DNA from 4 places in the Erwinia sp. Eh17-17 genome. Region 1 is predicted to be linked to each of the others. Evidence: predicted binding sites of a transcription regulator. Region 1 holds the regulator's gene; each other region holds the start of a gene.
The links. The regulator LexA, encoded in region 1, represses DNA repair genes until DNA is damaged. The targets are predictions, from matches to a motif close to TNCTGTATGTACATACAGNA.
Positions count from the first base shown of each region.

Region 1 (8,094 bases):
TTTAACAGCCCGGGATACGGCCTGTTTGCCAGATAATTATCTTGTCAATTGCCTGACACAGAGATAATTGTAGTAGAGAAATAGCGTTCCAGCCGTAAACACCCTGCCGCACTGCCTGAAAACCGTAAAAAGATGTTTTAATTCATAATGATACATAAAAATCGGGTTACGTAAGTAAATGTTTCACTGAGCAAACCAGGTTCCGTTACGCCAGTGCCGCCGCCAGATCGCCCACAGCGTCACTCCACGCAGCACCAGGAACAGCGTAATCGCCAGCCACAGCCCATGGTTACCCAGCCAGGGAACGCTGCACAGCGTGAGCCCAAAGCCGAGTGCTGCAATAGCCATGCTGTTACGCATTTCACTGGCGCGGGTGGCACCAATGAACATCCCATCCAGTAAGTAACAGCCGACGCCTGCCAGCGGCATCAGCACCTGCCAGCCTAAATACTGATCGGCAAGCTGGCGCAGCGGCGCAAGGGAAGTCAACAGCGCGACAATCTGTGCGCCCCACAGGGCATAGAGCAGTGAAAAACCCAGCGCCACCGCCAGCGCCTGTCGACAGGCGGCATGCCAGACGCTGAGAAGCTGCTGGCTGTTGCGCGCCCCGTAGGCTTCGCCAGAGCAGGCTTCGACCGCATAGGCAAAGCCGTCCAGCGCATAGGCGGTAAAGGTAAGAAACATCAGCAGCACGGCATTGACCGCCACAATATCGTTGCCCAGCCGCGCACCAAAAATGGTCAGTGATGCGAAACAGATTTGCAGCAACAGTGAACGCAGCATGATATCGCGGTTGAGGCGCAGCAGGCGCCCGAGGTCTCCGCGCCAGGCTCCGAGCATCAGCCGGAGTGACAGACCGCGCAGCACCATGACCCGCCACACCAGCAGCAGGCCGACAATCAGGCTGACATACTCAGCGATGGCAGTAGCCGCCGCAGCCCCCTGTACGCCCCACTTCAGGCCAATCACGAACCACAGATCGAGCAGGATGTTCACCAGGTTGCCGACCACCAGCAGGATCACCGGGGCCCGGGCGTACTGCACGCCGAGCAGCCAGCCCAGCAGTACCAGATTTGCCAGCGTCGCCGGCGCACTGAGCCAGCGTACCTGCATAAACAGCGCGGCCTGGTGCAGGACATCATCGCTTCCGCCCGTTACGCTCAGTGCCAGATGAGTGAGCGGCTGTTTAAACAGAATAAACAGCAGTCCTGCGCATAGCGCCAGCAGCAGCGGCTGCATCAGCCCACGGGCCAGTGCCTGCCGGTCATTGGCACCAAAAGCCTGCGCCGTCAGCCCGGTTGTGCTCATACGTAAAAACAGCAGCAGCATAAACAGGAAGCTGGTGATGGTAGTGCCAATGGCGACGCCGCCCAGATAAGTCGGGCTGTCGAGATGGCCGATAACAGCAGTATCCACCAGGCCGAGAAGCGGCACGGTGATATTAGACAGGATCATGGGCAGCGCCAGCCGCCAGAGGTTTTTATCCGCAGAGGTAAGCAGTTTCATCACAGTCCATCATGGTTAAAACCAACAACGGATATTAATACGCGCCGCAGGTGCGGCGCGCATAATTTAGCGGGGAGTAACGTTTACAGCCAGTTGCCGTTTCGTATCACGCCGACGGCAAGACCTTCGATGGTCAGCGTCTGCTGACGCAGGTCAACGATGATAGGTTTGAAATCCGGGTTTTCCGGCAGCAGTTGCACCGTGTTACCCTGCCTTTTCAGGCGTTTTACCGTCACTTCGTCGTCAATGCGCGCCACTACGACCTGGCCGTTGCGCACCTCTTCCGTTTTGTGTACCGCTAACAGGTCACCGTCCATAATGCCGATATCTTTCATCGACATGCCGCTAACGCGCAGCAGGAAATCGGCACCCGGTTTAAACAGGTCAGGGTCAACCTTATAGTGGCCTTCGATATGCTGCTCTGCCAGCAGGGGTTCACCCGCTGCGACCCGACCAATCAATGGAAGACCTTCTTCTTCTTCCATCATCAAACGGATACCGCGAGACGCGCCGGAGACGATCTCAATCACGCCTTTACGCGCTAAGGCCTTCAGGTGTTCTTCAGCCGCATTCGGGGAACGGAAACCAAGCTGCGTGGCGATCTCTGCGCGCGTCGGTGGCATACCAGTTTGATTAATATGGTCGCGAATCAGGTCGTAAACCTGCTGCTGCCTTGCCGTTAGTGCTTTCATCCCGCCCCCTGGTTGTTTATACAGTCGACTGTGAGTATATACAGGTATTTAGACATTGAAAACCTAAACTTGGGCGAAATGCCGTTTGTCGCGATTTTTGGAAAATTCATCGCAAATGTGGCACTAACAGCATGATCCAGACAAAAATTGCCAGCAAGATAGTTAACAGCACGGCGGCGGAGGCCATATCTTTTGCCCGTCCGGCCAGAGGGTGAATTTCACTGCCGATGCGGTCAACCACCGCTTCGACGGCGCTGTTTAATATTTCTACAATAATAATCATCACCACCGAGCCAATTAACAGCACCCGCGTAATGGCATCGACGTCCAGCCAGCAGGCCACGGCTATGGCAATAATTACAGCAACCGCTTCCTGGCGGAAAGCCGCTTCATGCTGCCACGCGGCGCGAAGGCCTTGCCACGAGTATCCGGCAGCTTTTACGATTCGAGTCAGTCCGGTGACATTATTTGCCATAATCAGGGAACCCTTTGAGAAGTTTAACGTCAATGAGTGGAACTACAGGTTTTTCAACACCACAGATTCTGTTGGCGCTTTCTGGTATGCTTGCGGCGCTTTGCTAACAAGAGGCTTCATGTTGTCTATGTCAGGTTGGCGTAAATTATATTATAACTTATTGAATCTACCAGTTAAATTTCTGGTAAAAAGTAAGGCAATCCCGTCTGAACCGGTTGCCGAACTCGGGCTTGATACGTCGCGCCCTATTATGTATGTGCTGCCTTATGATTCAAAGGCCGATCTCCTCGCGCTTCGTGAGCAGTGCCGCAAAGAAGACCTTCCCGATCCTCTGGAACCGCTGGAGATCGACGGTACGGTATTGCCACGTCATGTGTTTATCCATGATGGCCCGCGCGTGTTTCCCTATTTTGTCCCGAACGTGCAGTCGGTCAAACTGTTCCACGAATATCTGGACCTGCACCGTAATCATCCTGAACTGGATGTGCAGATGGTCCCGGTCTCGGTGATGTTTGGCCGTGCGCCCGGTCGCGAGGTTCAGGGTGACGAACAGCCGCACCTGCGGATGCTCAACGGCATCCAGAAGTTCTTTGCGGTGATCTGGCTGGGTCGTGACAGCTTTGTGCGCTTCTCTCCGATGGTCTCACTGCGCCATATGGCCACGGAGCACGGTACGGATAAGATTATTGCGCAGAAGCTGGCCCGCGTGGCGCGTATGCACTTTGCCCGTCAACGTCTGGCGGCTGTCGGCCCTCGTCTGCCGGTCCGTCAGGATCTGTTCAATAAACTGTTACAGTCCAAAGCGATCGCCAAAGCGGTCGATGATGAAGCGCGCAGCAAGAAAATCTCCATTGAAAAAGCCCAGCAGAATGCCGTTGAGCTGATGGAAGAGATCGCCGCCGACTTCTCCTACGAAGCGATTCGTCTTACCGACCGCATCATGGGCTGGACCTGGAGCAAATTGTACCAGGGGATCAACGTCAACGGCGGTGAACGCGTGCGCCAGCTGGCACAGGACGGTCATGAAATCGTCTATGTTCCCTGCCATCGCAGCCATATGGACTATCTGCTGCTCTCCTATGTGCTGTATCACCAGGGGCTGGTGCCGCCGCATATTGCTGCCGGTATCAATCTGAACTTCTGGCCGGCCGGCCCGATTTTCCGCCGCCTGGGGGCGTTCTTTATCCGCCGCACGTTTAAGGGCAATAAACTCTACTCCACGGTGTTCCGTGAATACCTCGGCGAGCTGTTCACCCGGGGCTATTCCGTTGAGTACTTCGTGGAAGGGGGCCGTTCCCGTACCGGTCGCCTGCTCGACCCGAAAACCGGCACCCTGTCGATGACGATTCAGGCCATGCTGCGCGGCGGCAACCGCCCGATTACTCTGGTGCCGATTTACATCGGATACGAGCACGTGATGGAAGTGGGAACTTACGCCAAAGAGCTGCGCGGCGCGACCAAAGAGAAAGAGGGCTTTATGTCGATGGTGCGGGGCCTGCGTAAGCTGCGCAACCTCGGCCAGGGCTATGTCAACTTTGGGGAACCTCTGCCGCTGGTCGCCTATCTGAATCAGCAGGTGCCAGAATGGCGCGAAGCCATCGACCCGATCGAAGCTCAGCGCCCGGCGTGGTTAACGCCGGCAGTCAACGACATCGCCCAGAAAGTGATGGTGCGCATCAACAACGCAGGGGCGGCCAATGCCATGAACCTGTGTGTCACCGCGCTGCTGGCCTCGCGCCAGCGTTCGATGACGCGTGAGCAGCTGACCGAACAGCTCGACTGTTACGTGCAGCTGCTGCGTAACGTGCCTTACTCCCCTGACTCGACCGTACCGGATATGACCCCGGAAGCGCTGCTGGAACATGCGCTCAGCATGAACAAGTTTGAGCTGGAGCAGGACAGCATCGGTGAGATCGTCGTACTGCCGCGCGAGCAGGCCGTGCTGATGACCTATTATCGCAACAACATTCACCATATGCTGGTGATGCCGTCGCTGATTGCCGCCATTCTGATGCAGCACCGTGAGCTGAGCCGCGCCGAACTGCTGCGCCAGGTTACCGTCATCTACCCGATGCTGAAAAGCGAACTGTTCCTGCGCTGGAGCACGGATGAACTCGGGCAGGTGCTGGACTTACTGGTCGCGGAAATGGCGCGTCAGGGCCTGCTGGTTGCTGAAGAGAGCTGCCTGCGTCTGAGCGCGGGTCGTTTCCGCTCCCTGCAGCTGCTGGCTGCTGGCGTTCGGGAAACGCTGCAACGTTACTCCATTACCTTCTCTATCCTCAGCGCTAAGCCGACGATTAACCGCGGTACGCTGGAAAAAGAGAGTCGCACCATGGCACAGCGCCTGTCGGTTCTTCATGGCATTAATGCGCCAGAGTTCTTCGACAAGGCGGTGTTTACCTCGCTGGTGTTAACGCTGCGTGATGAAGGCTATATCAGCGACTCTGGTGATGCACAGGTCGAGCGAACGCAGCAGGTTTATCAACTGCTGGCCGACCTGATAACCCAGGACGTGAGAATGACAATCGAGAGTGCTGTAGAGCACGACTGACAGGATTGCGGCGGGTATGTCTGAAGGGCCGACCATTTTTGGTCGGCCCTTTTTAGTAACCGCATCCACACCGGTTATTTTGCATCGTGTAGGGTTCAAGCCTGAGAACGAGCATGCCCGTCCCCTGCCCGCTATAACCAGATGCCCAGAATCACGCCCACAAACAGCGTGAATCCTACCCAGTTATTATTCAGGAATGCCTTAAAGCACAGCTCACGCTGCCGCCGGGCGATCAGCTTCTGCTGATGCACAAAGAAAATACCCGCCACCAGGACTGACCAGTAAAATACCCCGTTAAGCTGCAACCGCCAGCCCACCAGCGCCATCAGACACAGCGTCGCCAGCTGCAGCAGACCGACGATCAGCTTGTCAAAGCGGCCAAACAGGATGGCGGTTGATTTGACGCCAATCTTCAGGTCATCATCGCGGTCGACCATCGCATACAGCGTGTCATAGGCCACCGTCCAGCAGATGTTCGCGAGAAACAGCAGCCAGCAGGTTAAGGGCACGCTTTCACTGACGGCAGCCCAGCCCATCGGAATTGACCAGCCAAACGCCGCGCCCAGCACCACCTGCGGCAGATGAGTATGGCGCTTCATAAACGGATACATCCACGCCAGCGCAAGGCCCCCCAAAGACAGCCAGATGGTCATCTTGTTCATGGTCAGCACCAGCGCGAAGGAGACCAGCACCAGGCCGGCGAACAGCAGCTTCGCTTCGCGCGTGGTCACCGCACCGCTGGGCAACGGGCGCTCACGGGTACGCTTCACGTGGCCGTCGATTTTACGGTCGGCAAAATCGTTGACCACGCAGCCTGCCGCCCGCATAAAGAATACGCCCAGCACAAACACCAGCAGCACGTTCAGCGGCGGCATTTGCATCCCGGCCAGCCACAGCGCCCAGAGTGTTGGCCACAGCAGCAGCAGGGAACCAATCGGTTTATCAATACGCATCAGTCGGCTAAAAGCCGAGAGCTTACTCATTGGCAACGTTCTCTGCATGCTACTTTGCCTCCAGGCTGGCGTAGAGCGGGGAAGCCGGTAAAAACAGTTCGGTCAGTAACAGCGGTTTCCCCGACAGCCGCAGGCGCGAACGCCTTCCCCACAGTTCGGCGCTGTGGCCAACATCAATGAAGTCACGCGTCAGGGTTGAGGAGGCAAACAGGTAGCGGCCCAGCGGCACCGTGCCCAGCTGTTGCAGCTTCTGCTCCGGGCCGTTCAGGGTGGATTCCGGCACCAGTGTTCGCGCCACCAGCCAGGGCACCCCGTCACCGCAAAGTTCGATTTCCCGCAGCCAGTAGCGCGGTTCCATCGGTAACAGTGCGATATCCTCTGCCGCTTCCTGCGCGCTGATAAATCCTTCGCGCAGCAGGTTAACCGTCACCTGCTGGCAGTGACGTTCAAAGCGACGGGTCATGGAATCGACTTCCATCAGCCAGTCCAGCAGGGGGGCGGTTAACAGGGGGGATGAATCCGGCAGCCAGTTGATCGCGCGCAATTGCGACAGCGCGTTCTCAGCCATAACACTTCTCCGCAAAATCTTCGATGCGTCAGTGTAACGCAGACGCTGGCGGCAAACCTATCAAAGCAGGGCATTTAGCCACGAAATTGTGGCTGATTTTCCGGTTATTCGCGCTTCAGACGGTTGCTGTTGGCCAGCCACAGCGTAACGACCAGGATCAGAATAGCGATCGCATAGGCCAGGGTATCAAACGGGTTTTTATGGTCAACGATAATCAGGCGAATAATGGCCGTGATACCAATGTAAACAAAGTAGCGCAGCGGGAAGTGGTAGCCGGACTGGAAATACTTAATGATCAGCGCGATAAACTCAAAGTAGAGAAAGTAGATCACGATACCTTCAATCAGCAGATAGGAGGAGGTCTGCTCTCCGGTATTCAGCAGCACGTTACCAAGATGGATGGTTTCTTTGCCAAGAAAGATGATCAGGATACAGGCCAGAACAATCAGGCCGGTGTTTAAAACCATTTGCAGGGCAAAGGCCAGCCGCGTGGCAGGCGTGTTACGTTCCTGGGAAGTCATGGTGTGCCTCAAGCATATTGTTATCCGTCGGGAATGCCGACGGATAACAATATGCTTGAGTGTGATGCAGATCACAACATTTCGATGAGGATTAACATGCGACGCGAAGAACGGGCGACCAGGAAAATAGGTCGCCCGGTATTAAACCGTGAACTAACGATAATTGGCGTCGCGGTCGCTCGTCATATCGTACAGCTGGTACTTACGGCCCAGCATCTGCCCGCCATCACGCGTCAGCGGTGTCCAGTTAACCTGCGCACGGCCACGGGTTGGTGAAACGCTGAAGACATCCATCGGTACAGAGATGTAGAAGCCCTTAGTGAAATCACCTTCGCCGTAATCTTCTGCCGAAACGTTAGTTTTCGTAGCATAAGCCCCGACGGTAATCCCGCTGTCGAAGCGCTTCGACACATCGACCGTCACGCCCTTGTCTTCCGCCAGATACTGCCCGACGCTGGCTTTCACCAGCACGTTACGCATGAACCACGGCTGCCAGTAACCGGTCACATTGCCGACTTTGGCACTGTAATCGTTGAACTTCATCATGTTGTCCCAGTCACGCTGCTTGACGTAGTTAGCATCCACGCCAATCGCCCAGCTGGCATCCAGCGGACGGTACAGCACTTCGCCACCGGCACCGCCATACATGGTTTCCAGATACCCGCCATAGACCTGGCCGTAGAAACCATTGCCAAGTTCGCGCATGTAGTTGGCCTGCAGGTTATTCACGTAAACGTTGTTTTCAACGTAGTCGCGAATATGAGTACGCACACGTGGCAGCGTGGAGTCTGACGGGGCACCGTTGTAGTTAAACTTGTCGTAGTTGTT
Region 1 is NZ_JBDFQT010000014.1:34,259-42,352, reverse strand. It holds gene dinF (MATE family efflux transporter DinF) at 184-1,506, opposite strand; gene lexA (transcriptional repressor LexA) at 1,590-2,198, opposite strand; gene ABEH87_RS20965 (diacylglycerol kinase) at 2,305-2,673, opposite strand; gene plsB (glycerol-3-phosphate 1-O-acyltransferase PlsB) at 2,801-5,224, shown strand; gene ubiA (4-hydroxybenzoate octaprenyltransferase) at 5,356-6,225, opposite strand; gene ubiC (chorismate lyase) at 6,227-6,745, opposite strand; gene psiE (phosphate-starvation-inducible protein PsiE) at 6,850-7,266, opposite strand; gene ABEH87_RS20940 (YjbH domain-containing protein) at 7,420-8,094, opposite strand, start outside.

Region 2 (8,094 bases), on a different contig from region 1:
AATACGGCCATATTCCCAACGGGAACCGCAGCTACTATCTCAGCCGCTCGCAGCCGCCGTTCTTCAGCATGATGGTGGACCTGCTGGCAAAACATGACGGTGAAGATGTTTACCGCAAGTATCTGCCGCAGTTGGAGAAAGAGTATAACTACTGGATGGCGGATGCCGACAGCGCTTCGCTGGCGGCCGGGTCGGCCAGCAAGCGTGTGGTGAAGCTGAAAGACGGCACCGTCCTGAACCGCTACTGGGACGCACGCGATGTTCCACGTACCGAATCCTACATGGATGATATCGCCACGGCCGAAAAAGCCCCGCAGCGTGATAAAGCCGGGCTGTATCGCGATTTGCGCGCCGGGGCAGCATCGGGCTGGGACTTCAGCTCGCGCTGGTTCGATAAACCCGGTGACCTCGCCACCATCCACACCACGCGCATCGTGCCGGTCGATCTGAACGCCCTGATGTTCCACCTGGAAAATACCCTCGCTCACGCCTATCAGGTGGCAAAAAATGAGGATGCCAGCAAACGGCTGAGCGAACGCGCCGCCCAGCGACGTGATGCCATAAATCGCTACCTGTGGGATGAAAAGCAGGGCTGGTACGCGGATTATGACTGGCAGAAAGCGCAGGTACGCCCGCAGCTGACGGCGGCATCGCTGTTCCCGCTCTATCTGCAGGCCGCGACCGATGAGCATGCCAGCCGCACTGCTGATGCTGTCAAAGCACAGCTGCTGAAAGAAGGCGGGCTGGTCACCACCACGGTCAACAACGGCCAGCAGTGGGACGCGCCTAACGGCTGGGCACCTCTGCAGTGGGCCGCCGTTGAGGGGCTGAATCACTATGGCAAGCAGGATCTGGCGAAAGAGATCGGCATGCGCTTCCTGCAAAACGTGCAGGCCACCTACGATAAAGAGCACAAGCTGGTTGAGAAGTACGTGGTGGAAGGCAAAGGGCTGGGCGGAGGGGGCGGCGGTGAGTATCCCTTACAGGATGGCTTTGGCTGGACCAACGGCGTCACCCTGAAACTGATGGACCTTTACTGCCCGAAAGGCGTGACCTGTAATAACGTCGGAGATATCAGCGCAGCAAAACCGGCAAAGTAGTCTGACCCGGATTTAGCGCAAAAAAAGGGAGGCTGAGCCTCCCTTTTTTATACATCTGGCGCTAACTGCGGACTTTACGGTAGATCCACAGCACCACAATGGCACCAATTACCGCAACAACAAAGCTGCCGAAGTTAAATCCGTCGACCCTGCCAAAGCCAAAGAAGGTGCTGATCCAGCCACCTACAACGGCACCGACCACACCCAAAACAACCGTGATAATGAAACCACCGCCGTCTTTACCTGGCATAATCCACTTGGCGATAATACCGGCGATCAGACCAAAAATGATCCATGAAAGAATACCCATTGATAACTCCTTAATCTCTTCTGATGTTGTGCAGTGCCTGATAAATCGCACTAAGTATAGGCGAGGTTTCTAAGTCTGTGATTTAAATCCAAACTTTCTTCTGTTTTTTTTTAGTCAATCGCTATCAAGCCCGCGTCAGGAATGCCGATAAACGTTACAGGGTCGCTAACGCGCATGATTTGCTATTCGCCTGGAGCCGGATGTGAAAGAGGACGACAAAGAACAATATCTGAAACGTGGGCCGCTGGCGGTTCTTGGAGTACTGCGCGATTTGCAGGAAAATCAAACCCCCATCATGGTGACACACGGGCGCGGTCAGTTCATCACACGACTGCTGCACGCTGACAAAGAGAGTATGGTGTTCGATTTCGGCAGCAATGATTACGATAACCAGCTGGCGAAGGACGCTCACGACCTGCACATCAGCGCTGAAACGCGCGGAGCCAAAGTTGAGTTAGCCCTGTCCTCTCTTCGTCTTTCGGAATATGAAGGACTGCCGGCTTTCTCCGCCGATCTCCCTGAGCTGCTGTGGATGATCCAGCGCCGGGAGTTTTTCCGCGTCATGGCTCCACTGAATCCCGTATTTTATTGCTATATCACCTGGCCTGATGGTTCGGGTGAAAGCCGCATGCGCCTGCAGGATCTGTCGCTGGGTGGGATTGGCGTGCTGTCTGACAGCGTACTGCCGGAGACGCTGAAAGACGGTGACAGCATTAAACAGCTGCGCGTCGAAATGGAGGAATATGGCCGTTTTGAAGTCGATGTGCAGCTGATCGCCATTGGTAAACGCAGCGTGGTGGGCAACAAAAACGAGACCATTGTTAATCCGCGTCTCAGTTTCCGTTTTCTGTCCCTGAATGCCAGTCAGGAACGCGCGCTACAACAGGTGATTTTCTCGCTGGAGCGGCTGGCCCGTGATAAAGCCAACCGTTTCCAGTGATCATCAGATAGTGCGATAGGCGGTTGTGACCTTCCACAGGTAACGCGGCGCCTGGGCTGCCGGATGTTTATTCTGCACATGCTGATAAAAGGCTTCTGGCGTCATGGCGTTGATCATCGCAATCGCCCGGTCACGGTCGCGTGAGAAGGTGCGCAGCAGCGCTCCGGCGCCGTTAGCGTAAGAAACGATGGTCGCATAGCGCAGGGTTTTCGGATCGCGGATCCCCGCCAGCTGCTGCTCCTGAAGGATACGCAGATAGGCCGTACCAATATCAATATTCTTCACCGGATCGCGCAGTTCAGACTTGCTGGGCTGCCCGCGCAGCCCCTTTGAACGATAAACTTCCCGCCCGGCCGTTGAGGCCTTAATCTGCATCAGGCCGATGGCGTTTGACCGGCTGACTGCGCCAGGGTTGCCACCCGACTCCACGGCAATAATCGCTTCAACCAGTCGTTGATCCACACCGTTGCGCTGAGCGGCCTGCTCGGTCATCATCGACCACGCGCTGGCCACCTGTGAAGGCGGAGCCTGGATCAACGGGGTGTCAGGCTGACGAACAATTTTTCTCTGGGGTTCACTGGCACAGCCAGCCAGCAATAATGCGGCGATCATCGCCGCGGTTTTCACGCTTTTTCTCACGCTTTTATTATCCTCTGAGCCTTAGCTTCACACCTATCATACGGGTTGCCAGTCATTAGAAAATTACCGTAACTCTTAAATTGTGCTGTGCTTTGATGACTTTACGCCCGCTATTCGTCATCATCGAATTTATTGGACAGCGTTGGATTGAAAATAATTCACTCCCGGCGCACAAAAAAACATCAAAGTGGGCATTATGGCGACAACTCCCCGACATATTCACCTGGTGGCACCTTCTGGCTACTGCCACAATCCTGCGGCAGCGGCGCGCGGCGTCGCCCGTTTGCAGGCTGACGGCCACCGGGTAGAGAACAGCGGCATTATTGCGCGGCGCGAGCAGCGTTTTGCCGGTAGCGACAGCCAGCGGCTGGCCGATATCAACGACCTGACACAGCTTAATCCGTTACCGGACATCATTCTGGCCGTACGCGGTGGCTATGGTGCCACGCGTCTGCTGCCGTTTATCGACTACCCGGCATTGCGTTCACGCCTGGCCGATGCCCCAACAGCGCTGTGCGGCCACAGTGATTTCACGGCGATTCAGCTGGCACTGCTGACGCAAAGCGGCGTGAAAAGCTTCAGCGCGCCGATGCTGGCAGGCAATTTTGGCGCTGAGGTTTTGTCTGAATTTACCGTTGAACACTTCTGGCGCGCGCTAACTTCGCCTAAATTAACTCTTAACTGGACGACAGTCTCACAACAGGTTCAGGCATCCGGCACCGTATGGGGCGGTAACCTGGCAATGATTACCTCACTGATTGGTACCCCCTGGATGCCCGACATTCGCGGCGGTATTTTGGTGATCGAGGATGTTAATGAACACCCTTTCCGCATTGAACGGATGCTGTTACAGCTGCATCAGTGCGGTATTCTCGCCCGCCAGAGTGCCATTGTCACCGGCAGCTTTAGCGGAACGACTTCGACTGACTATGACAACGGCTACGACTTCAGCAGCGTCTGGAACCTGATACGCGATATGACCGGTCTCCCGGTTGTGACTGACCTGCAGTTTGGCCACAGTGCCGATACCGTCACCCTGCCCCTGGGCGCCCGGGGTTTACTGACGGTAGAAGATACCGCCGCTTCGCTCCAGATTTCAGGATATCCAGTGCTGCGCTGATCGTTGGGAGCGCAGGTATGAAACAGTTGTATGAAGACCTCTGGGTTTCCACTCCAGAGTTTCCCGCCAGTGAAGACGAACCCGTCCTGATGATGCACGGCTTTTTATTGCAGCATCTGCGTGGAAACATGCTGATTTCCAGGGTTGAAAACCCGGAGGACCACCAGACGATCGCCGAATGTGGCGGGATGATCCGCCATTATCTTACCCACTGGCATGAAGCCGGTCCGGCCACACGCCTGTTGCAGCAGCGGTTTAATTCCGCGCTCTATTGCCATGCACGGGCGTTAGGCCAGGTCAGCCATTTTGCAGAAGCCGACGACACCTTCAATAGCGCTGAAGTCCACTGTGGCAGTTTTCATGTCGTCCCGACGCCCGGTCATACTCCCGGCAGTACCAGCTACCTGTACGCCTCTCCATATGGCAAAACCTACTTGTTTGTCGGTGACACTGTCACGTTGTCTCACGGCCGCTGGGTGACCGTGCTGGTTGAAGAGAGCAATGAAAATGCGCTACGTCAGACGCTGGAATTTTATCGCGCGCTGCGTCCTGACGTGGTGCTGATGGGAACCACCATCGGGCATCTGGCCTGGCAGGAAGTGGACGTGCGCCAGTGGCTGGCGCTGCTGGATGAGGCGGAAAATAATGTGCTGGACCTGCGCCAGTCTGTCGGGCAGACCGGCATCCATTAGTTACACCTGCGGTCTGGTGACGGCCATGATGAACAACATCGGCCGTTCCCGCTCTTCCGCCAGCGCTGGCTGCTGTGCAATCTGCTGCGGCGTTGGCCCCCACTCGTTCAGCGCCGTTATGATGAACCCGGCGTCAATAAGCTGAGTCACCCAGCTCCCCAGCGTGCGGTGGTGTTTGATTACCCCATCGGCAAACCAGTTCGTTACGCGCTCGCCTTCACGCTGGTAATCACTGAGCGGCCAGTTTTTTTGCTGTTGCGCATCAATTTTCCAGCCCGGATGGCGCGGCGCGGTATAGATCGGATGTTCAGCCGTAAAGATAAACTGCCCACCCGGCTTCAGCGCCGCGAACACATTACGCAACAGCGCCGGAAGAGCCTCAACATAGTGCAGCGCCAGCGCGCTCCAGGCGAGATCGTACTGCTGAAGGGGAAGTTGTAGCGTTTCCAGATCGGCACGCTGCCAGTCAATCGCCGGGTCATCCCCCAGCGAGACGGCTTTCGCCAGCATCTTTTCAGAAACATCCAGCGCCAGCACTGACGCAGCGCCCTGCTGACAGGCATAGCGGCTGAACCAGCCATAGCCGCACCCGAGGTCAACAATATTGCGGTTCTTCAGTACAGGCAGCAACGCCTGCACGGCGGGCCACTCCGGCGCGCCTTCAAGTCCCTGCGTCGAACGGTTTAATGTGGCATACCCGGCGAAAAAGGCCGGATTGTCATAAATATTTTGTGCCATAGATGGTTCCCTTTATCCGTTACGTCTGTGTCATCGACACAGACGGCGTTATTTTAGCCACAAGGGCGATAAAGAGAAACAGTTTCACTGCGGGGCGATAAGCGGAACGATTAGTTTTTTAGCCGGGACATGCCCTTAACCTCATCCAGATTGACTGCCTGAGTTCGTCCGGTCGCATCGGTGTAGACCAGCATCCGGCTAGCTTTATCCAGATGGGGTTTTCCCTCCACAACGACCGTGCTGCCATCGCGCATATGCATAATATGGTCACTGCTACAGCTGGCCAGCAACCCGACCATCAACAGCAACAAACAGCCTGCAATTCCTTTGTTCATAGGATTCTCCTTGTTAAGCCGTTTTCTATTTTAGTCCCACACCCGACCCGGTTTTGCTGTTTGCTGCCTTTCTTTGCATTCGAAGGGAAATAGTATTTGAACCCGGCAGAAGATACCTGTATTTTTATCCAGCAAAAATTGCACAAGGAGCCAAAATGTTTGTTGAACTCATTTATGACAAGCGCAACGTCGCCGGTCTGCCTAACGCCGAGCAGCTGATCCTCAGCGAACTGGAAAAACGCGTTCAGCGGGTTTTTCCTGACGCCCAGGTCAAAGTGAAGCCCATGCAGGCAAACGGGGTGAAAAGCGACGCCAGCAAAAGTGATAAATCTACGCTGCTGCGCATCATTGAAGAGATGTTCGATGAAGCAGACCAGTGGATGGTATCTGAAGAATTTTGATGTATAAGTCGTGCGGTCAGCCAAAAAAATTGAACCTGGTGCACAATGAAGGGGTATTTCATTTGCATTTATTAAAAATCACCCTATCATTTCTGGTAATCGATTTCCTTGGTGTTGGCCCGCATTAAAGCTCTTCGCGGGCTTTTTTTACCTGAGACATCAATCATTATCATCTGTTTTCCTGCCCTGTGACGCCCGCACTAAAGTTTTCCCGCCGACTGCCGAAAAATTAACCATCACAATAAGAGAGCAATTTCCGGGACAACCATGGCCACAATTTATATTCCGTCACTGATGGGATTACTCAGCGATGCCGAGCGGCAGAAAGGGGAAAACCTGACGCGCGAGGAGGTAGAAGCGCTGCGCGATTCGGTTATCTGCGTCACGATACCCGACCGCATTGCCTGCGCGCTCGACCCGTCACAGAACTTCAGCGATATCGACCCGGACAACTGCTGGGAAGAGTGGTCGCGCTTTCGCCATCACAGCGATGTGGCCAGGCCGTAAGCGCTGAGAGAGCGAACCACATCAACGTCGTTTTTGTGCCGCCAGTTCTTCCGTCAACAAATCACAGACTTTTGCCGCAAAGGCTGAACTGTCACGCAGCATCTGGGTGGCTTCCTCAAGCGTTTGCGGCGGCATCTGCCCCACAATCCGCCAGCCAAGGGCAATGTTTTTTGCTTCTTCCAGACGTTCAAATGAGTGTTCACCCGTCACAGTCTCAGACACGATCTTCTCCTGATTTAACTTTTGGACCTATTTTACGTAGCGTGGTGGCAACATCACAACCCCACGAGGGGATTTAAATGTTTGTACGACGGTTTTTCAGGCATTTAAACGCTAAAACAGGTTTTACCCCGGTTAATTGAGATTAACGTCAGCTTAAAAGTCACGCAAGCCTTTCCAGGTGCTGAGGGTTTATCATGCATATTCAGCTATTCTCCCGTGAAAACACTCCTATTCAGACAAGTGATAGCAATAACTCAAAAACCGCCCGGTTAAGGGCGGTTACTCTCTTTTAAGTTCGCTAGCTGTAGTACGGCAGTTTGCGATCGATACCATTAATATTGAGCGTGACATAGCCTACCGGTACTGAGCTGACGGGGGCTGACGCCACGCTGGTTGCCACGCTCGCCACGCCGTTTTCATTTGCTCCGAAGCCTGCCAGCCCGTTATGTAAACTGAGACGGGCATTCGGCGTCACCGTGCCAATTTCCGTTGCATCTGTGGTTTCACTCAGGTCCGGCGTAAATAAGGAACATTCCCCGGACTCAAAACGGGTCGGGCCGGTTGAGCGTAAATTGAACATCGTGTCGCCGCTGCCGGCCTTCAGTTTGACCCACACCTCGACGATATTTTCATAACTTCGTTTGTACTTCACATCCAGTACCGCAGGCTGCCCGCGGTGGAACATGTCTCCCCACACTGCCGTGGCGCAACGCTGGAAGTTCAGCCAGGTCATCCCGCTGGAAACGGCCTGCGTTGGGTTACCCGCCACACCCGAAGGATTCGCGGTGGACATCTTGCCAAGCAGCTCGATGGTCCACTGCTGGTTGACCCTGGGGAAAACGAACTTCCCCACTTTGAACCATTTATCAATGTCGCTGGTATTCGTCAGCCTGTAGCCGCTGTACCAGCCGGCTTTCATCGAACCGGTCATCACCGTGCCGTAGTTTTCATCCCGACGCCAGCCGCTTTCATAACCGGACAGCCAGCGCCCGGCGGCATTGTCGAGACTAACCTTCGCACCTGCCTGCAGGTTGAGCTGGCGCATCAGCACGCGGCTGTTATTCATGTACAGCGGATTGCCGCAGTCCTC
Region 2 is NZ_JBDFQT010000002.1:45,963-54,056, forward strand. It holds gene treA (alpha,alpha-trehalase TreA) at 1-1,100, shown strand, start outside; gene ABEH87_RS05535 (GlsB/YeaQ/YmgE family stress response membrane protein) at 1,162-1,410, opposite strand; gene ABEH87_RS05540 (flagellar regulator YcgR PilZN domain-containing protein) at 1,613-2,350, shown strand; gene emtA (membrane-bound lytic murein transglycosylase EmtA) at 2,354-2,989, opposite strand; gene ldcA (muramoyltetrapeptide carboxypeptidase) at 3,186-4,109, shown strand; gene ABEH87_RS05555 (MBL fold metallo-hydrolase) at 4,127-4,801, shown strand; gene ABEH87_RS05560 (class I SAM-dependent methyltransferase) at 4,802-5,539, opposite strand; gene ABEH87_RS05565 (YgdI/YgdR family lipoprotein) at 5,650-5,874, opposite strand; gene ABEH87_RS05570 (DinI-like family protein) at 6,030-6,275, shown strand; gene ABEH87_RS05575 (hypothetical protein) at 6,543-6,782, shown strand; gene ABEH87_RS05580 (hypothetical protein) at 6,804-7,004, opposite strand; gene ABEH87_RS05585 (glycosyl hydrolase family 28-related protein) at 7,303-8,094, opposite strand, start outside.
Region 2: a site for LexA is predicted at 5,989-6,008, ahead of ABEH87_RS05570 (DinI-like family protein). Genes of this name have one in related genera too.

Region 3 (8,094 bases), on a different contig from region 1:
TGGGTGAGCAGATCCACGGCACGATTGACCGCGCTAACATCCAGATGTTGTTTCACCCTTTCCAGCCCGGCCATTGCTGACTCGAAAATCTTACCGGAATAGGCGTCAACGCTGTCATCCTGTTCGACATTGCGGCTGACGTAGGGGGTGCCGTTCGCCAGACTTTGCGCCAGCTGGAGTTTGAAGTCAGGGAAGCCTTTGGTGTTAAGTCGGTGACAGAAGCGATTAACCGTCGGTTCGCTGACCCCGGCTGCACGTGCCAGCAGCGCGATGCTGGAGTGCATCGCGGTGGTCGGGGAATCGAGGATAACTTCGGCAACTTTGCGTTCAGATTTGCTCAAATTTTCCAGCTGAGATTGAATTTTTTCCAGCATATTCATAGTGCTACCCGTTCATACATTCTGACGATTTCAATCAAAGGTGAAATCGATGTCATTTTGTAGAGAATATACAATGCACGGCAGCCCCGGTGGCAGTAGCATGACGACATTAATTTACATTTATTGCCAGAGTTTGAACTGTGTCTGATTTTCAGAATGGTAAGAACAGAAACAAAAATGATGCAAAATTACACACAATCTGACGGCTAACCGCTGAAGACTGCCTCTAAACTGAGCATGTATTCGCTACATTGTGCCACGAGCGCGTCGCCCGGTTTACGGGGGGCAGTCAAAAGCAGTACATTGTGTTGAAACAAAATTACAATAAGAGCCTGTCCGACGACGGAATTTTCAGGGACAGGCTAATCCTGCAACGAGGAGAATGAAATGGCGGTTACACAAACAGCCCAGGCATGCGATCTGGTGATTTTCGGTGCCAAAGGCGACCTTGCGCGCCGTAAACTGTTGCCTTCCCTGTACCAGCTGGAAAAAGCCGGCCAGATCCATGAAGAGTCGCGCATTATCGGCGTTGGCCGTGCGGAATGGGATAAAGCGGCCTATACCAAAGTGGTACGTGAGGCGCTGGAAACCTTTATGAAGGAAAAAATCGACGAAGCGCTGTGGGATAAGCTCAGCAACCGACTCGATTTTTGCAACCTGGATGTCAACGAAAGCAGTCATTTCCCGCGCCTCGGCAAGATGCTTGACCAGAAAAATCGCGTCACCATCAACTATTTCGCCATGCCGCCAAGCACCTTCGGTGCCATCTGCAAGGGTCTGGGCCAGGCGAAGCTGAACGCCAGCCCGGCGCGCGTTGTGATGGAAAAGCCGCTCGGTACGTCACTGGCTACCTCGCAGGAAATTAACGATCAGGTCGGTGAGTATTTCGAAGAGAGCCAGGTCTTCCGTATTGACCACTACCTTGGTAAAGAGACCGTCCTCAACCTGCTGGCGCTGCGTTTTGCTAACTCGCTGTTTGCGGCTAACTGGGATAACCGCACCATCGACCACGTGCAGATTACCGTGGCCGAAGAAGTGGGTATCGAAGGTCGCTGGGGCTATTTCGACCAGGCCGGTCAGATGCGCGACATGATCCAGAACCACCTGCTGCAGGTTCTGACGATGATCGCTATGTCGCCGCCTGCCGATCTTTCTGCCGATCGTATCCGTGACGAGAAGGTGAAGGTTCTGCGCTCGCTGCGCCGTATCGACCACACCAACGTGCGTGAAAAAACCGTACGCGGCCAGTACACCTCTGGTTTTGTTCAGGGCAAAAAAGTGCCCGGCTACCTGGAAGAAGAGGGAGCCAATAAATCCAGCAGCACTGAAACCTTCGTTTCTATCCGCGTGGATATCGATGACTGGCGCTGGGCGGGTGTACCGTTCTACCTGCGCACCGGTAAACGCCTGCCGACCAAATGTTCCGAAGTGGTGGTCTATTTCAAAAACCCGGCGCTGAACCTGTTCAAGGACACCTGGCAGGAGCTGCCGCAGAACAAACTGACGATCCGTTTGCAGCCGGATGAAGGCGTGGATATCCAGATCCTGAATAAAGTGCCAGGGCTGGATCACAAGCACAACCTGCAAACCACCAAGCTGGACCTGAGTTTCTCGGAAACGTTCAACCAGTCGCATCTGGCTGATGCCTACGAGCGTCTGCTGCTGGAAACCATGCGCGGTATCCAGGCGCTGTTCGTCCGCCGTGACGAAGTGGAAGAGGCCTGGAAATGGGTCGATTCTATTATGGATGCATGGTCATCAGATAAAGAAGCACCTAAGCCTTATCAGGCGGGCACCTGGGGACCGGTCGCTTCCGTGGCGATGATCACCCGTGATGGCCGCTCATGGAATGAATTCGAGTAGATTCAGGCTTACCGATCAAACCCGCTACGGCGGGTTTTTTTATCAGCAAAATACAACTTCATAAAAATTGAACCTGCATTTTAAAAAAACCAGCCTGACATAGACGCTCGCCGTGCTTCTCCTGTATGGTAGATGGCGCAATCTTATTCCTGACGCAACGGGCGTCACTTTTGCCTGCTACGTCTCTCAGGATGTAAGGCAGGCCTGACAGGAGAAAGTCGTTGATGAGTAACTGGAAAACAAGCGCTGAACAGATTCTGACCACCGGCCCGGTCGTCCCGGTGATTGTGGTCAATAAGCTTGAGCATGCGGTGCCCATGGCAAAAGCGCTGGTGGCCGGTGGAGTGCGCGTGCTGGAAGTCACGCTGCGTACTCCCTGTGCGATGGATGCACTGAGAGCGATGGTCAGAGAAGTTCCGGAAGCGATTGTCGGTGCAGGTACGGTGCTTAACCCGCAGCAGCTTAAAGAAGTGACCGATGCCGGGGCACAGTTTATCATCAGCCCTGGGCTGACCGAGCCCCTGCTCAGAGCCGCCGTCGAGGGTTCTGTTCCGCTGATCCCCGGCATCAGTACCGTCTCTGAACTGATGACCGGTCTTGATTACGGTCTGCGTGAGTTTAAATTCTTCCCGGCGGAAGCCAACGGCGGGGTGAAAGCCCTGCAGGCTATTGGCGGACCTTTCCCTCAGGTGCGTTTTTGCCCGACGGGGGGCATATCGCCCGCTAACTACCGTGACTATCTGGCGCTGAAAAGCGTGTTGTGTATTGGCGGATCGTGGCTGGTGCCGGCAGACGCACTGGAAGCGGGGGACTACGATCGTATCACCCGCCTGGCGCAGGAAGCCGTCGCAGGGGCACGCTGATATTGAGGGGCGGTGCAAAGCCGCCCCATGGCCGGTTAACCGCTGACGTTTACGCTGGCAGCGGCATGAATGGCGCGCTGTACCGCATCGTCAATATCGCTGCCGGTTGCAAGCGCCACGCCCAGGCGGCGCTTGCCCTGAATCTCTGGCTTACCGAACAGGCGCAGCTGTAACCCCGCACCCAGTGCGGCAGAGAGATTGGCAAACTGCACGTTGCTGCTGTCCAACTCTGGCAGGATCACCGCCGAAGCAGCCGGGCCGTACTGACGGATACCGCCAACCGGCAGGCCGAGAAAAGCCCGAACGTGCAGGGCAAACTCTGACAGGTCCTGAGAGATCAGCGTCACCATCCCGGTGTCGTGCGGGCGCGGTGAGACTTCGCTAAACACCACGTCATCACCACAGACAAACAGCTCAACGCCAAACAGACCCCGGCCACCCAGCGCGTTCACCACGTCGCGCGCAATCTCCTGCGCACTCTGCAGGGCGAGATCGCTCATCTGCTGTGGCTGCCACGATTCACGATAGTCGCCGTCTTCCTGACGATGGCCAATCGGCGCACAGAAGTGGATACCGTCCACCGCACTGATGGTCAGCAGGGTGATTTCGAAATCGAACTTCACCACACCTTCAACGATCACCCGACCGGCACCTGCACGGCCACCCTGTTGGGCATATTCCCACGCCGCGTCCAGCTGTGCGGCTTCACGAATAAAGCTCTGCCCTTTGCCGGAAGAGCTCATGACCGGTTTGACGATGCAGGGAAAGCCGATCTCATCCGCAGCGGTGAGGAAGGCTTCGTGGCTGTCGGCAAAGCGATAGGTAGAGGTGGGCAGCGCCAGTTCTTCTGCGGCCAGACGGCGGATACCTTCGCGGTTCATGGTCAGTTTCGCCGCGCGCGCGGTGGGAACCACGTGCTGGCCCTGCTTCTCCAGTTCGATCAGCATATCGGTGGCGATAGCTTCAATTTCCGGCACGACAAAATCCGGTTTTTCCAGCGCCACCACGGCAGCCAGGGCAGCACCATCCAGCATATTGATCACATGGCTGCGGTGGGCAACGTGCATCGCGGGGGCATCGGCGTAGCGATCCACGGCAATTACTTCCACACCAAGACGCTGGCATTCCAGCGCCACTTCTTTGCCCAGTTCACCTGAACCTAACAGCATTACACGGGTTGCATTAGGGCGCAGCGCAGTTCCAAGAGTTGTCATAATCTCTACCTGAATGGAGTGAAAAAATCGGGCGCAGTATAAACGAAAACGTTTGCGCGATCATCCCGCAGTTTATTCTTGAGTCAAAAAAGCAGCGCTGATATACTGTATAAAAATACAGTTAAAAAGGAACGAAATCATGGCTGTTGAAATCAAATACGTTGTCGTCAGAAAAGGTGAGGAAAAGATGACATTTGCCAGCAAAAAAGAAGCGGATGCTTACGACAAAATGCTCGACCTGGCAGAGGTTTTTGCTGACTGGCTGATCGCCAGCCCGCTGGAAGTGGAAGAGCAGCAGGGTGAAGCGCTGGGGATGTTTATGGCGGAAAATAAAGAGGCTCTGCAGCAGATCCTGCGCAGCGGCAAGCTGCCGGAAGAGAACACCCCCGCTGATGACAGCGAAGAGAATGTCGAAGGCAAACTGCGCGCAGTTAAATCCGCCTGATCTTATTCACTGTTTTGGCTGGCCATGAATTCCTGGCCAGCCTTTCAGTCATCATTTATTCAGCACACCGCGTAGCGACGCCATTGCTGCCTCTGCCGTTGCGAACGGATCGGCAGCGTGGCGTTGATCGTTAAACACCTCCATCCCCAGCGGTCCCTGATATCCGATCTGTGCTAAATGCTGTAGCAACGCCCGCAGTGGATAGTGGCCCTCGCCCGGTAACAGGCGGTGATGACGGGCGGTTTCGACCAGATGCTGTGCATCCGGCTGACAGTCCAGGTCTGACAGCTGCACCAGAAAAATCTTCTCTGCGGGAATGCCTTCCAGGTCAGCCAGCGTTCTCCGGCGCACAAAGATATGAAACGCATCCACTACCAGCCCAAGATTGGGCGCGTCGATCTGCTGAATACGCTGCCACGCTGCTGCGGTGTGGCTGACATGGGTACTCCAGGCCATGGCCTCATACGCGATGCGCAGATTATGCCCGGCCGCCTGTTCAGTCAGCCAGCGTAAATCGTCGTCGATACGCGCTTCACAGCATTGCGCATCGGTAGAGGCCGGTACCAGCAGGGTAGAGGCCCCAAGGCGCTGTGCGGTTTTCATCATGTCTAACGCTTCACGCCGCTTATCCCCGCGCCGGGCGTCCGGCGCGCCATCAAAGTCCAGCAATACCTGATAATCCGTCAGCCCCAGCGACAGCTGCCGGCACAGCTCTGCCAGCGCGGCGGCGTCGCCACCGGCGTTGCTCACATCCTGTTGCCACAGCTCCACCTGGTTAAATCCCGCCGCCGCTGCGGCGCGCAGCTTCTCTTCACTGCTGCCGCCGAGCAGGACAGTATTGATAAACAGGGGGTTTGATAAAAATGTCATTCGTCGCGTTCCTCTTCTGCGGTATTGCCTTTTCAGGGTAGATCTCTCGCTGTGTTCCGACAAACTCTCTGCGGCTGAGCGGATAAGCTCTGTACAATCGGCTGTCCAGGGCGCTGAAATTTTACAGCCTTTGCACCATTTGACGTTTCCTGACGCGGGCTGCTCTATTGTGGTGTTTTCTGGCAAACAAGGGTCGACTATGAGCAACTGGCTGCAACAGATTCAGACGGTATTAGGTAAGGCGGGTAAATCCTCTGCTGGCGGAGAAGGGCTGAGTAAGATGCTGGCGCCCGGCGCGCTGGGTGGCCTGGCAGGGTTGCTGATTGCCAGCAAATCTTCGCGCAACCTGCTGATGAAATACGGAAAGAATGCGGTCATCATCGGCGGCGGTGCCGCAGCAGGCGCTTTGCTGTGGAATAAATACAAACAGCGCGTCAGCGAAACCCATCAGGACCAGCCACAGTTTGGTCAGCAGAGTTCATCGGTCGATCGCCGCGCTGAGCGCCTGATTGAAGCGCTGGTGTTTGCCGCCAAAAGTGACGGTCATATCGATAGCGATGAGCGAAAAGCGATTGATGAACATCTCCGTCAGTCTGGCCTGGGAACACAGGGTGAGCAGCTGGTGCAGCGTGCTATCGACTCCCCTCTGGATCCGCAGAAACTGGCGGCTGACGTCAGGAACGAAGAAGAAGCGCTTGAGGTCTATTTCCTCAGTAACCTGGTGATCGATGTCGATCACTTTATGGAGCGCAGCTACCTGCAGGCGCTGGGCGATGCGCTGAAAATCCCTGTTGATGTGCGTCAGTCAATCGAAAGTGATATTCGTGCTGAGAAACAGAAGCTTCCTGCCTGATCCCCCTGCGGGCGACAGCCGTCGCCCGCAAAAATATCCCCCTGAAAAATTGTTACCGGTTAATGATAACCGCTTGTGAATCAGTCAGGTTGCTGCCAACCTTACTGACAGACCCAGCAACTGCGAAGAGACTATGACACCTCCTGAAGCGAAAAAAATTCCCCACGCGATGACGCTGCACGGCGATACGCGTATCGATAACTACTACTGGCTGCGCGATGATGAGCGTACAGCGCCAGAGGTGCTGGCTTATCTGCGCGCGGAAAACGACTACTGCCAGCAGCAGCTGGCGCCACAAAAGGCCCTGCAGGCGGAGCTGTTACAGGAACTTATTGAGCGCATTCCGGCGCGGGACCATTCGGTGCCGTATGTAAAAAAAGGGTATCGCTATCAGAGCCGCTATGAAGAGGGCAATGAGTACACGATTTACGCCCGTCAGCCTGCCGATACGGCTACCCCGGAGCGCTGGGATACGCTGCTGGACGGTAATCAGCGTGCCGCTGGCAGTGAGTTTTATACCCTCGGCGGCGTGGCCATCAGCCCCGATAATCAGATGATGGCGGTGGCCGAAGATTTCCTGTCACGCCGGGTTTACGGCATTCGTTTCTGCGACCTTGAGAGCGGCGAATGGTATCCGGAAGTGCTGGAAGGCGTGGCCTCTGCGATGGCGTGGGCCAGTGATGCAAAAACGCTTTATTACGTGCTGAAAGATAAACAGACGCTGCTGCCTTACCAGGTATGGCGACATACGCTCGGCACGCCTCAGCAGCAGGACCAGCTGGTTTATGAAGAGCTGGATGACACCTTCTACGTCAGCGTCTATAAGACCACGTCGGAAGAGTATGTCGCCATTGCCCTGGGAAGCAGCACCACCAGCGAGATCCTGCTGCTGGATGCCGCGCAGCCCGATGCGCAGCCGCAGCTGTTCCGCGCGCGCCGTAAAGACCACGAATACAGCGTCGATCACTACCAGGGCCATTTCTACGTTCGCTCCAACCGCGAGGGCATCAATTTCGGGCTGTACCGCACTGAGACGGCCGATGAGCAGCAGTGGCAGGCGCTCATCGCACCGCGAGCCGATATCGTACTGGAGGGCTATACGCTGTTCCGTGACTGGCTGGTGGTGGAGGAACGTCAGCAGGGGCTGACCCGTCTGCGTCAGATCAACTGGCAGAGCGGGGAAAGCAGCAGTATCGCCTTTGACGATCCCGCCTACGTCACCTGGATTGGTCACAATCCCACCCCGGAGAGCAGCAAAGTCCGCTACGGCTATTCGTCAATGACCACGCCGGACACGCTGTTTGAGCTGGATCTGGATACCGGTGAACGCGAGGTGCTCAAGCAGACCGAGGTGAAGGGGTTTGATGCTGCCTGCTATCGCAGCGAGCGCCACTGGGTCACCATGCGTGACGGTGTGAACGTGCCGGTTTCCCTGGTTTACCGCAAAGACCGCTATCAGCCGGGAACGAATCCGCTGCTGGTGTATGGTTACGGCTCCTACGGCAGCAGCATGGATGCTGATTTCAGCGCCAGCCGCCTGAGCCTGCTGGACCGTGGGTTTGTCTTTGCCCTGACCCATATTCGCGGCGGCGGCGAGATGGGCCAG
Region 3 is NZ_JBDFQT010000001.1:598,597-606,690, forward strand. It holds gene ABEH87_RS02605 (MurR/RpiR family transcriptional regulator) at 1-380, opposite strand, end outside; gene zwf (glucose-6-phosphate dehydrogenase) at 768-2,243, shown strand; gene ABEH87_RS02615 (bifunctional 4-hydroxy-2-oxoglutarate aldolase/2-dehydro-3-deoxy-phosphogluconate aldolase) at 2,468-3,106, shown strand; gene purT (formate-dependent phosphoribosylglycinamide formyltransferase) at 3,142-4,320, opposite strand; gene ABEH87_RS02625 (YebG family protein) at 4,460-4,765, shown strand; gene ABEH87_RS02630 (sugar phosphate isomerase/epimerase family protein) at 4,817-5,635, opposite strand; gene ABEH87_RS02635 (DUF533 domain-containing protein) at 5,835-6,488, shown strand; gene ABEH87_RS02640 (prolyl oligopeptidase family serine peptidase) at 6,622-8,094, shown strand, end outside.
Region 3: a site for LexA is predicted at 4,424-4,443, ahead of ABEH87_RS02625 (YebG family protein). Genes of this name have one in related genera too.

Region 4 (8,094 bases), on a different contig from region 1:
CCACGTTTACTCCTGTATACGGACCGTATTACGCGTTAACCAGCGGCAGGCGCTGTTCGATGATGCCGCCACCGAGGCAGACATCATCCAGATAAAATACCGCCGACTGCCCCGGCGTGACGGCCGCGACGGGCTGATCGAAACGCACTTCGATACGTTCTGCATCCAGCGGGGTGACGATGCAGGGAATATCTTCCTGACGGTAGCGGGTTTTCACCGTGCAGCGCAGCGGGGCGGTCAGCGTCTCGCGATCCACCCAGTGCAGCTGCTGAGCAATCAGCCCCACCGACATCAGATGCGGGTGGTCGTGGCCCTGAGCCACCACCAGCACATTGTTCAGCACGTCTTTATCCACCACGTACCAGGGCTCTTCATTACCGTCTTTGGTACCGCCGATCCCCAGCCCTTTCCGCTGACCGAGCGTGTGGTACATCAGACCCTGATGCTGACCAACGGTGTCGCCGTCAACCGAGACAATCGGGCCTGGCTGTGCAGGCAGGTAGCGGCCGAGGAACTCGGTAAATTTACGCTCTCCGATAAAGCAGATGCCGGTAGAGTCTTTTTTCTTCGCAGTAATCAGCTCCAGTTGCTCCGCAATGCGGCGCACTTCCGGTTTCTCTAATTCACCGACCGGGAACAGACTTTGTGCAATCTGCTCGTGACCGAGGGTGTAAAGGAAGTAGCTCTGATCTTTATTACCGTCCAGCCCGCGCAGCAGGCGGCTTTTCCCGTCAACATCCTGGCGGCGCACGTAGTGCCCGGTGGCAATATAGTCTGCCCCCAGGTCTTCGGCAGCAAACTCCAGGAAGGCTTTAAATTTGATCTCTTTATTACAGAGAATATCGGGGTTTGGGGTACGTCCGGCTTTGTATTCTGCCAGGAAGTGTTCGAAAACGTTGTCCCAGTATTCGGCAGCAAAATTGACCGTATGCAGAAAGATGCCGAGTTTGTCACAGACGGCCTGGGCATCGGCTAAGTCTTCGGCGGCGGTGCAATACTCTTCGCCATCGTCCTCCTCCCAGTTTTTCATAAACAGGCCTTCAACCTGATAACCCTGTTGCTGTAGCAACCAGGCGGAAACGGAGGAGTCAACGCCGCCGGACATTCCGACGATCACTTTTTTCTGGCTGTTAGAACTGTTCAACATTGCGTGTCCGACTTTAAGGAGCCGTTAAAGGCGACTCTGATAAAATTGCGCAGCATTCTATCATGCGTCGGCGACCTGCGCACTCTCGCTAAAAGGCCACTGGAAAGCGCTGAGGATCGCCAGCGGGTAGCGCTGCCCGGTCTGATAGATTTGCAGGCTTTCCGCTACCAGCGGCGAGCGCAGTTTTTTAGAGGTGATAATCTCCTGCGGCGGCAGCCACCAGCAGCGGTCGATATCGCGATCCTGTGGATAGGTTTCCAGCATTTCTGGCAGATCCAGTGCGAACAGGAAGCGCAGGAACGGGGTATTATCCGGGGCAATCCACTGGTGCAGGCGTAAAAAGGCCTGTGGGACGGCATCAATGCCGGTCTCTTCCGACAGTTCACGCACCGCCGCCTGAAGCAGGGTTTCATCGGCTTCCAGATGGCCTGCCGGCTGGTTCCAGGTGGTGCGGCCACGCACGCGTTCTTCTACCACCAGAAATTGTCCTTCAGCCTGGACTACCGTGGCCACGGTGACGTGCGGTTTGAACATAGTGTGCTCCATTCGGTTATTTCACGCAGACAACTGCGCCATAAAAGTCAGATTTCGTTACTGATATCACGCCACTCACCGGGCGCCAGCCCCTGTAACTGTAACGTACCCATGGAGAAACGGATCAGCCGCAGGGTGGGAAAACCAATATGTGCCGTCATTCGCCGGACCTGACGGTTACGCCCTTCGTACAGGGTGATTTTCAGCCAGCAGGTCGGGATCGCTTTACGTTCCCGAATGGGGGGCTGCCGCTCCCACAGCCAGTCGGGGGCGGCCACTTTTTCTACCCCGGCGGGCAGGGTGGGGCCATCTTTCAGATTTACCCCAGTACGCAGCGGTTGCAGATCGCTGTCCTGCGCATCGCCCTCTACCTGCACGTAGTAGATTTTTCCGGTACGTTTGCCAGGCTGGGTCAGCCTGGCCTGGAGGGCGCCGTCATTGGTCAGCACCATCAGACCTTCGCTGTCACGGTCCAGACGCCCGGCAGCATAGATATCAGGCTGCGGCACATAATCTTTCAGCGTGCGACGTCCGGCCTCATCGCTGAACTGAGGCAGCACATCGAAGGGTTTGTTAAACAGCACCACGCAGCGCGGGCCTTTCGCGGCAGGTCTGGTGGTTCGGCGGGCAGCAGAACGCCCAGGATGATGATTCGTCAGGGAAGATTTTCGCATGGTCTTTGCACTTAGTAACAATGAGCGCATTATACCGCAATCCTGAGATGATTGGCGCGGAGTCAATATTCAAGTAGTATTGACGCGCATCTTACAAGTCATTAACAAAAAAAAGCGCTCGAAGGAGAGGTTAATGGAAAGCAAAGTAGTTGTTCCGGCGGAAGGTCAGAAAATCACCCTGGTGCAGGGAAAACTCAACGTACCTAACAATCCAGTCATCCCGTTTATCGAAGGTGATGGCATTGGCGTTGACGTGTCTCCAGTGATGATCAAAGTTGTTGATGCCGCTGTGCAGAAAGCTTACAACGGTGAGCGTAAGATTTCCTGGATGGAAATTTACACCGGTGAGAAATCGGTAGAGCTTTACGGCCAGGATGTCTGGCTGCCAGAAGAAACGCTGGATCTGATTAAAGAATATCGCGTTGCCATCAAAGGCCCACTGACCACCCCGGTCGGCGGCGGTATTCGTTCCCTGAACGTTGCCCTGCGTCAGCAGCTTGATCTGTATATCTGCCTGCGTCCTGTTCGTTACTACACCGGCACACCAAGCCCGGTGAAACGCCCGGAAGACACCGATATGGTGATTTTCCGCGAAAACTCCGAAGATATCTATGCCGGTATCGAGTGGAAAGCGGGTACACCAGAAGCTGATAAAGTCATCAAGTTCCTGCGTGATGAGATGGGCGTGAAGAAAATTCGCTTCCCTGAGCAGTGCGGTATCGGCGTTAAGCCATGTTCAGAAGCGGGCACCCAGCGTCTGGTACGTGCAGCCATTGAGTACGCTATCACGAACGACCGTGATTCCGTCACGCTGGTTCACAAAGGCAACATCATGAAGTTCACCGAAGGTGCTTTCAAAGACTGGGGTTACCAGCTGGCGAAAGAAGAGTTCGGCGGCGAGCTGATCGATGGCGGCCCGTGGATGAAGGTGAAGAACCCGAACACGGGTAAAGAGATCGTCATTAAAGACGTGATCGCCGATGCGTTCCTGCAGCAGATCCTGCTGCGTCCGGCCGAGTATGACGTGATTGCCTGTATGAACCTGAACGGTGACTACATTTCTGACGCCCTGGCGGCGCAGGTTGGCGGTATCGGTATTGCTCCGGGTGCGAACATCGGTGACGAATGTGCCCTGTTTGAAGCCACCCACGGTACAGCACCTAAGTACGCTGGCCAGGATAAAGTGAACCCAGGTTCTATCATCCTGTCCGCAGAAATGATGCTGCGTCATATGGAGTGGTTCGAAGCCGCTGACCTGATTGTTAAAGGCATGGAAGGCGCAATCGCTGCTAAAACCGTGACCTATGACTTCGAACGTCAGATGGAAGGCGCTAAGTTGCTGAAAGCTTCAGAGTTTGGCGACGCGATGATTAAACACATGTAAGTGTGTTTGTCGGCGGGGGCCCTGTGCTCCCGCCATCATTTCAACGCTACAAAAAGTCTTCCCCGAAAATTCCCCAAAACCGTACAAAAATCCAACCGAGTTTAGACCACGACCCCGATCCAATCTTTGCCTCGATCATCATTATATTTGTCGGTCTGTTCCTTATTTTTTTGTCCTAATCAACTCTGCTAACTATCTCGTGATATCTGAAGCGCTCTATGCTGGCTGTTTACTATTAAATGGCAAATTCTCTCACGTCGCGTCAACCTGCAAAGTAAGTGGCAGTATTGCCATTACCACTAACTGCCTTTCCCTCTGTCAGCATGATATTGATTGGTTTGCGGCTGATTTTGACGGGCCAGCAAATTCTGACTATTCAGCCTTACTTATCGTACAATCGCTTCAATCTTTTTCGGCTGTTGAAAAGGAGGGGGTAAGTTCTGGCGTGGGCATTTCTAAATTTTGGAGAGTGGCATGACGACTATCGAAACCGTAAAACAGCTGGTGGGGAAAAGGGGCTACAAGGATAACCCTGTTTACCGTGAGGCTATGGTACAAATGCGGTTCGATGAGTTCACGGATGAGGACGTGGAGTTTTTCAAAACGCTCTATATCACATCAAAAGATATTTTCAGCCGTAATCAGATATTACAGGCCCTGGTCTTACAGTGTCAGAGGCATGATCTGAAGAGCTTTTTCCTCGCTGCGTTCAGGAAGGAACGCTATGTAGACATGCGATTAGTGGCCATTCGCGGTTATACGCACTATGCCACTGAAAAAGAGGTCACCCCGCTGATGTGTAAGCTTTCGGATATCATCGGAAAACTACCTGCACAGACGCGCTATCCCTATCAGGAATATGAGATGTTACGATCTGAGTTTGGTCTTCCTTACTTAGTCGAACACTATGGGTATAGCTGCTTTATCCTGGCGTCAGAACAGTTAAACACGCAGTACAATGATATGCCTGATTTGTGCAAAGGTTTTTTCACGCTGGATGCTCACGGTCTGCATATTTCTTTACTTCCTCCTGAGGAAGTAAAGGTGCGGCTGGGAGAACTGTTAAGTAAAAATCAGTAAGGACGAACTCAGACTGCCTTGATTGACACCGTCACTTCACGGCCCAGCAGGTACAACGCCTGCTCTAAAGCGTCGATCTTTGATGCATGCTCCACATCCAGAAGCCGGTCAATCTGTTGGCTGTTCATGTTGAGCTTGCGCGCCAGGTCAGCTTTACGGGTGTCGGTCTGCATCATGGCATTATGTAGCGCGGCTTTCAGGCAGGTGAGCACCGGGATATGTACCAGAATTTCCCCCGGCAGCGCTGGCGATGCCTCAGGTATGAGCAGGCGAGAGCTGATGCTGTCGCCAATGGCTGCCGTTAAGCCTTCGCTCGCCTCCAGCTCAATATCTTCCTCGTCGTAGGCGACGGAGTGCGCTGTTTTGAAGTCGCGAAAGCTGATTTCATATGTATCACTTTCTTCATCATAGGATGCTGAAGCCGGGTATTTGAACATAATGCGCCTGTTGGTTTGGGCGTGAGTGGCCCGTTAACGGAGTGTCTGAGCCAGAGGCTGTGTGCCTGTATGGGAATTTTTTATTCATCCGGCATACAGGGCGTAAACGCTAAGTGGGGCTCTCCCGGTTGCGGAGGAGCCCCATCAGGGCCATCGTCACAGCGCCCCTTCTTGTATCATAAAAACGCCTTCCTGCGGAGAGTTATACGCACTGGAACGTCAGGCGGGCAACACCGTTAACGAGCAGGTGAGTATCTATATCCATTCTCACTTCCTTCATCGCTTTATTTTTCACGCTGCAAAAGTCGGATGCATTTTTAGTCGCGGTGCCAATGGCACTTTTAATTCTGCCAGCAAAAGGCGCGGCTTCAACTTCGGTAAAGTAGTTGCCGTTATCCAGCGTTTTAACATTTGACTGATAGGTTAAGCCCAGTCCGTGAAATTGTGTTTTGTCATTCTGCACGGCACATCCGCTCAGGATAGCGCTGACGATAACCGAGGTGACAATGATTGACGTTTTCAAATGAATATATTCCTTTATATGTTTGAGGGGCCTTTATCTTACAAGAGATAATCAAACATTGATTAAACCAGTGAATGTTTACATTCATATGCCTTTTTATCGCGCTGAAAATGTGTATGTTTTAAAGGTCTGATGTCGAACAATCAGACATTGTGGCCTCAGCGTACACTTATCCCAATCGCGGCATTGACCCGAACTGCGGAATGAGTCGATCAACTAAATTCCCCGTGACTTCAGATGCTTTCCGCAATCTTACCGCAAGCCTCTTGATCGCCGCGCAGATTCAACGATACTGTACATAAATACAGTGTTATTGAGATTTCTACTATGCAGTTTATCCGACCAGTTGACAGCGCTGATGCTGTACCCCTGCCGTTGTTTATCGAACGTGTCCCCTGTGGCTTTCCCAGCCCGGCTCAGGATTATGTTGAAGATCGGCTCGACCTCAACAAGTTTGCCATTAAGCACCCCAGCGCTACCTACTTTATTAAGGTCAGCGGCGACTCGATGTGCGGGGCAGGGATTGCTGACGGCGATCTGCTGATCGTTGACCGGTCACTGACCGCCGTTCATGGTGACATTGTGGTGGCCGCCGTGGCAGGGGAGTTTACGGTTAAGGAACTGCGTACCCGACCCTCTTTACAGCTTATCCCCCATAATCGCCATTACGCCGCGATCTCCTTTTTCAGCGAGGAAGAGTTGGAAATTTTCGGAGTAGTAACCTTTACCCTCAAGGCGCATAAATAACCATGTTTGCGCTGGTGGATGTGAACAGCTTTTATACCTCCTGCGAAACGGTTTTTCGTCCTGACTTGCGGGGAAAACCCGTGGTGGTGGTATCGAATAACGATGGCTGTGTGATTTCGCGCTCTGCTGAAGCCAAAGCGCTGGGAATCAAAATGGGTGCCCCCTATTTTAAACTGAAACAGGAGCTGCAGCGCCAGCATATCCATGTCTTCAGCTCTAACTATGCGCTCTACGCCGACCTCAGCCACCGGGTGATGACGATACTGGCGGAGATATCACCGGGCATTGAAATTTACTCTATCGATGAAGCTTTTATTGACGTCAGCGGAGTCGAAAGCTGCATGGCACTGGATGTGTTTGGTCACCAGATGCGCAATCAGATCCTCAAACAAACCGGCCTGGTGGTGGGGGTGGGCATCGGGCCGACAAAAACGCTGGCAAAACTCGCCAACTATGCGGCTAAAACGTGGCGCAAAACGGAGGGCGTGGTCGATCTTTCTTCTGTCGATCGCCAGCGTAAACTTCTGGCGCTGGTGCCGGTGGAAGAGGTATGGGGCGTCGGGCGCAGGATCAGTAAGAAACTGAATCTGATGGGGGTTGAGACGGCTCTGCAGCTGGCGGAGAGTTCTCTCTGGGTTATCCGCAAACATTTTAACGTGGTGCTGGAAAGAACCGCCCGCGAGCTGCGCGGGGAGCCATGCCTTGATATGGAAGAGTTTGTGCCCACCAGGCAGCAGATAATGTGCAGCCGCTCATTCGGCCACCGGATTACCGCCTATGAAGAGATGCATCAGGCCATCTGCGCTTATGCGGAACGTGCCGCAGAAAAGCTGCGTAAGGATAAGCAGTTCTGCCGTTTTATCAGCGTTTTTCTGCGAACCAGCCCCCATGCTGAAGGGGAGGTGTTCTATGGTAATCAGGCTTCAGGCACGCTGCTTGCCCCCTCTAACGACACCAGGGACATCATTCGCGTGGCTACGGAGGCGCTTGACCGTATCTGGGTGGAGGGGCACCGCTATATGAAAGCCGGGGTGATGCTGGGTGATTTCTTTAGCAAAGGCGTGGCGCAGCTCAGCCTGTTTGACGAATGTCAGCCAAAAGCCAACAGCGAAGCGCTGATGAGCGTGCTGGATGAGCTGAATCAGTCGGGTAAGGGCAAGGTGTGGTTTGCCGGGCAGGGGATAGAAAAAAGCTGGGCGATGAAGCGGGAGATGCTTTCTCCGGCTTATACCACGCGTTACACCGACTTTCCCGTGGCGAAATAGCCTCAGCCAGCCTCGGGAGGTATCGGTCAGTGCCCGCCGCGCAGATGCATCCGCTCTTCAAACTGGTGCCATAGTGTCAGCAGAACGCCCGGCAAACAGGCGCTGATAATCACTAAAAAACCCATCAGTGGCGCGCCAGCCAGCAACAGGAAGAAAAGTAATACGCTATTCATACTGTTCCTTCGTTATCAGACCTGTCAGGGACTTTATGCTGTGCCGCCAGCAGGTTGCTTGTTTTGATCGCGATCACACTTTGTGATTCTGGCTCGTTTTGCAACAAAAATAGAGCAATAAAAAGAGATG
Region 4 is NZ_JBDFQT010000002.1:56,597-64,690, reverse strand. It holds gene hflD (high frequency lysogenization protein HflD) at 1-4, opposite strand, end outside; gene mnmA (tRNA 2-thiouridine(34) synthase MnmA) at 29-1,147, opposite strand; gene ABEH87_RS05645 (NUDIX hydrolase) at 1,208-1,681, opposite strand; gene rluE (23S rRNA pseudouridine(2457) synthase RluE) at 1,729-2,385, opposite strand; gene icd (NADP-dependent isocitrate dehydrogenase) at 2,489-3,739, shown strand; gene ABEH87_RS05630 (hypothetical protein) at 4,214-4,819, shown strand; gene ABEH87_RS05625 (hypothetical protein) at 4,828-5,256, opposite strand; gene ABEH87_RS05620 (hypothetical protein) at 5,459-5,779, opposite strand; gene umuD (translesion error-prone DNA polymerase V autoproteolytic subunit) at 6,107-6,526, shown strand; gene umuC (translesion error-prone DNA polymerase V subunit UmuC) at 6,529-7,791, shown strand; gene ABEH87_RS05605 (hypothetical protein) at 7,818-7,964, opposite strand.
Region 4: a site for LexA is predicted at 6,070-6,089, ahead of umuD (translesion error-prone DNA polymerase V autoproteolytic subunit). Genes of this name have one in related genera too.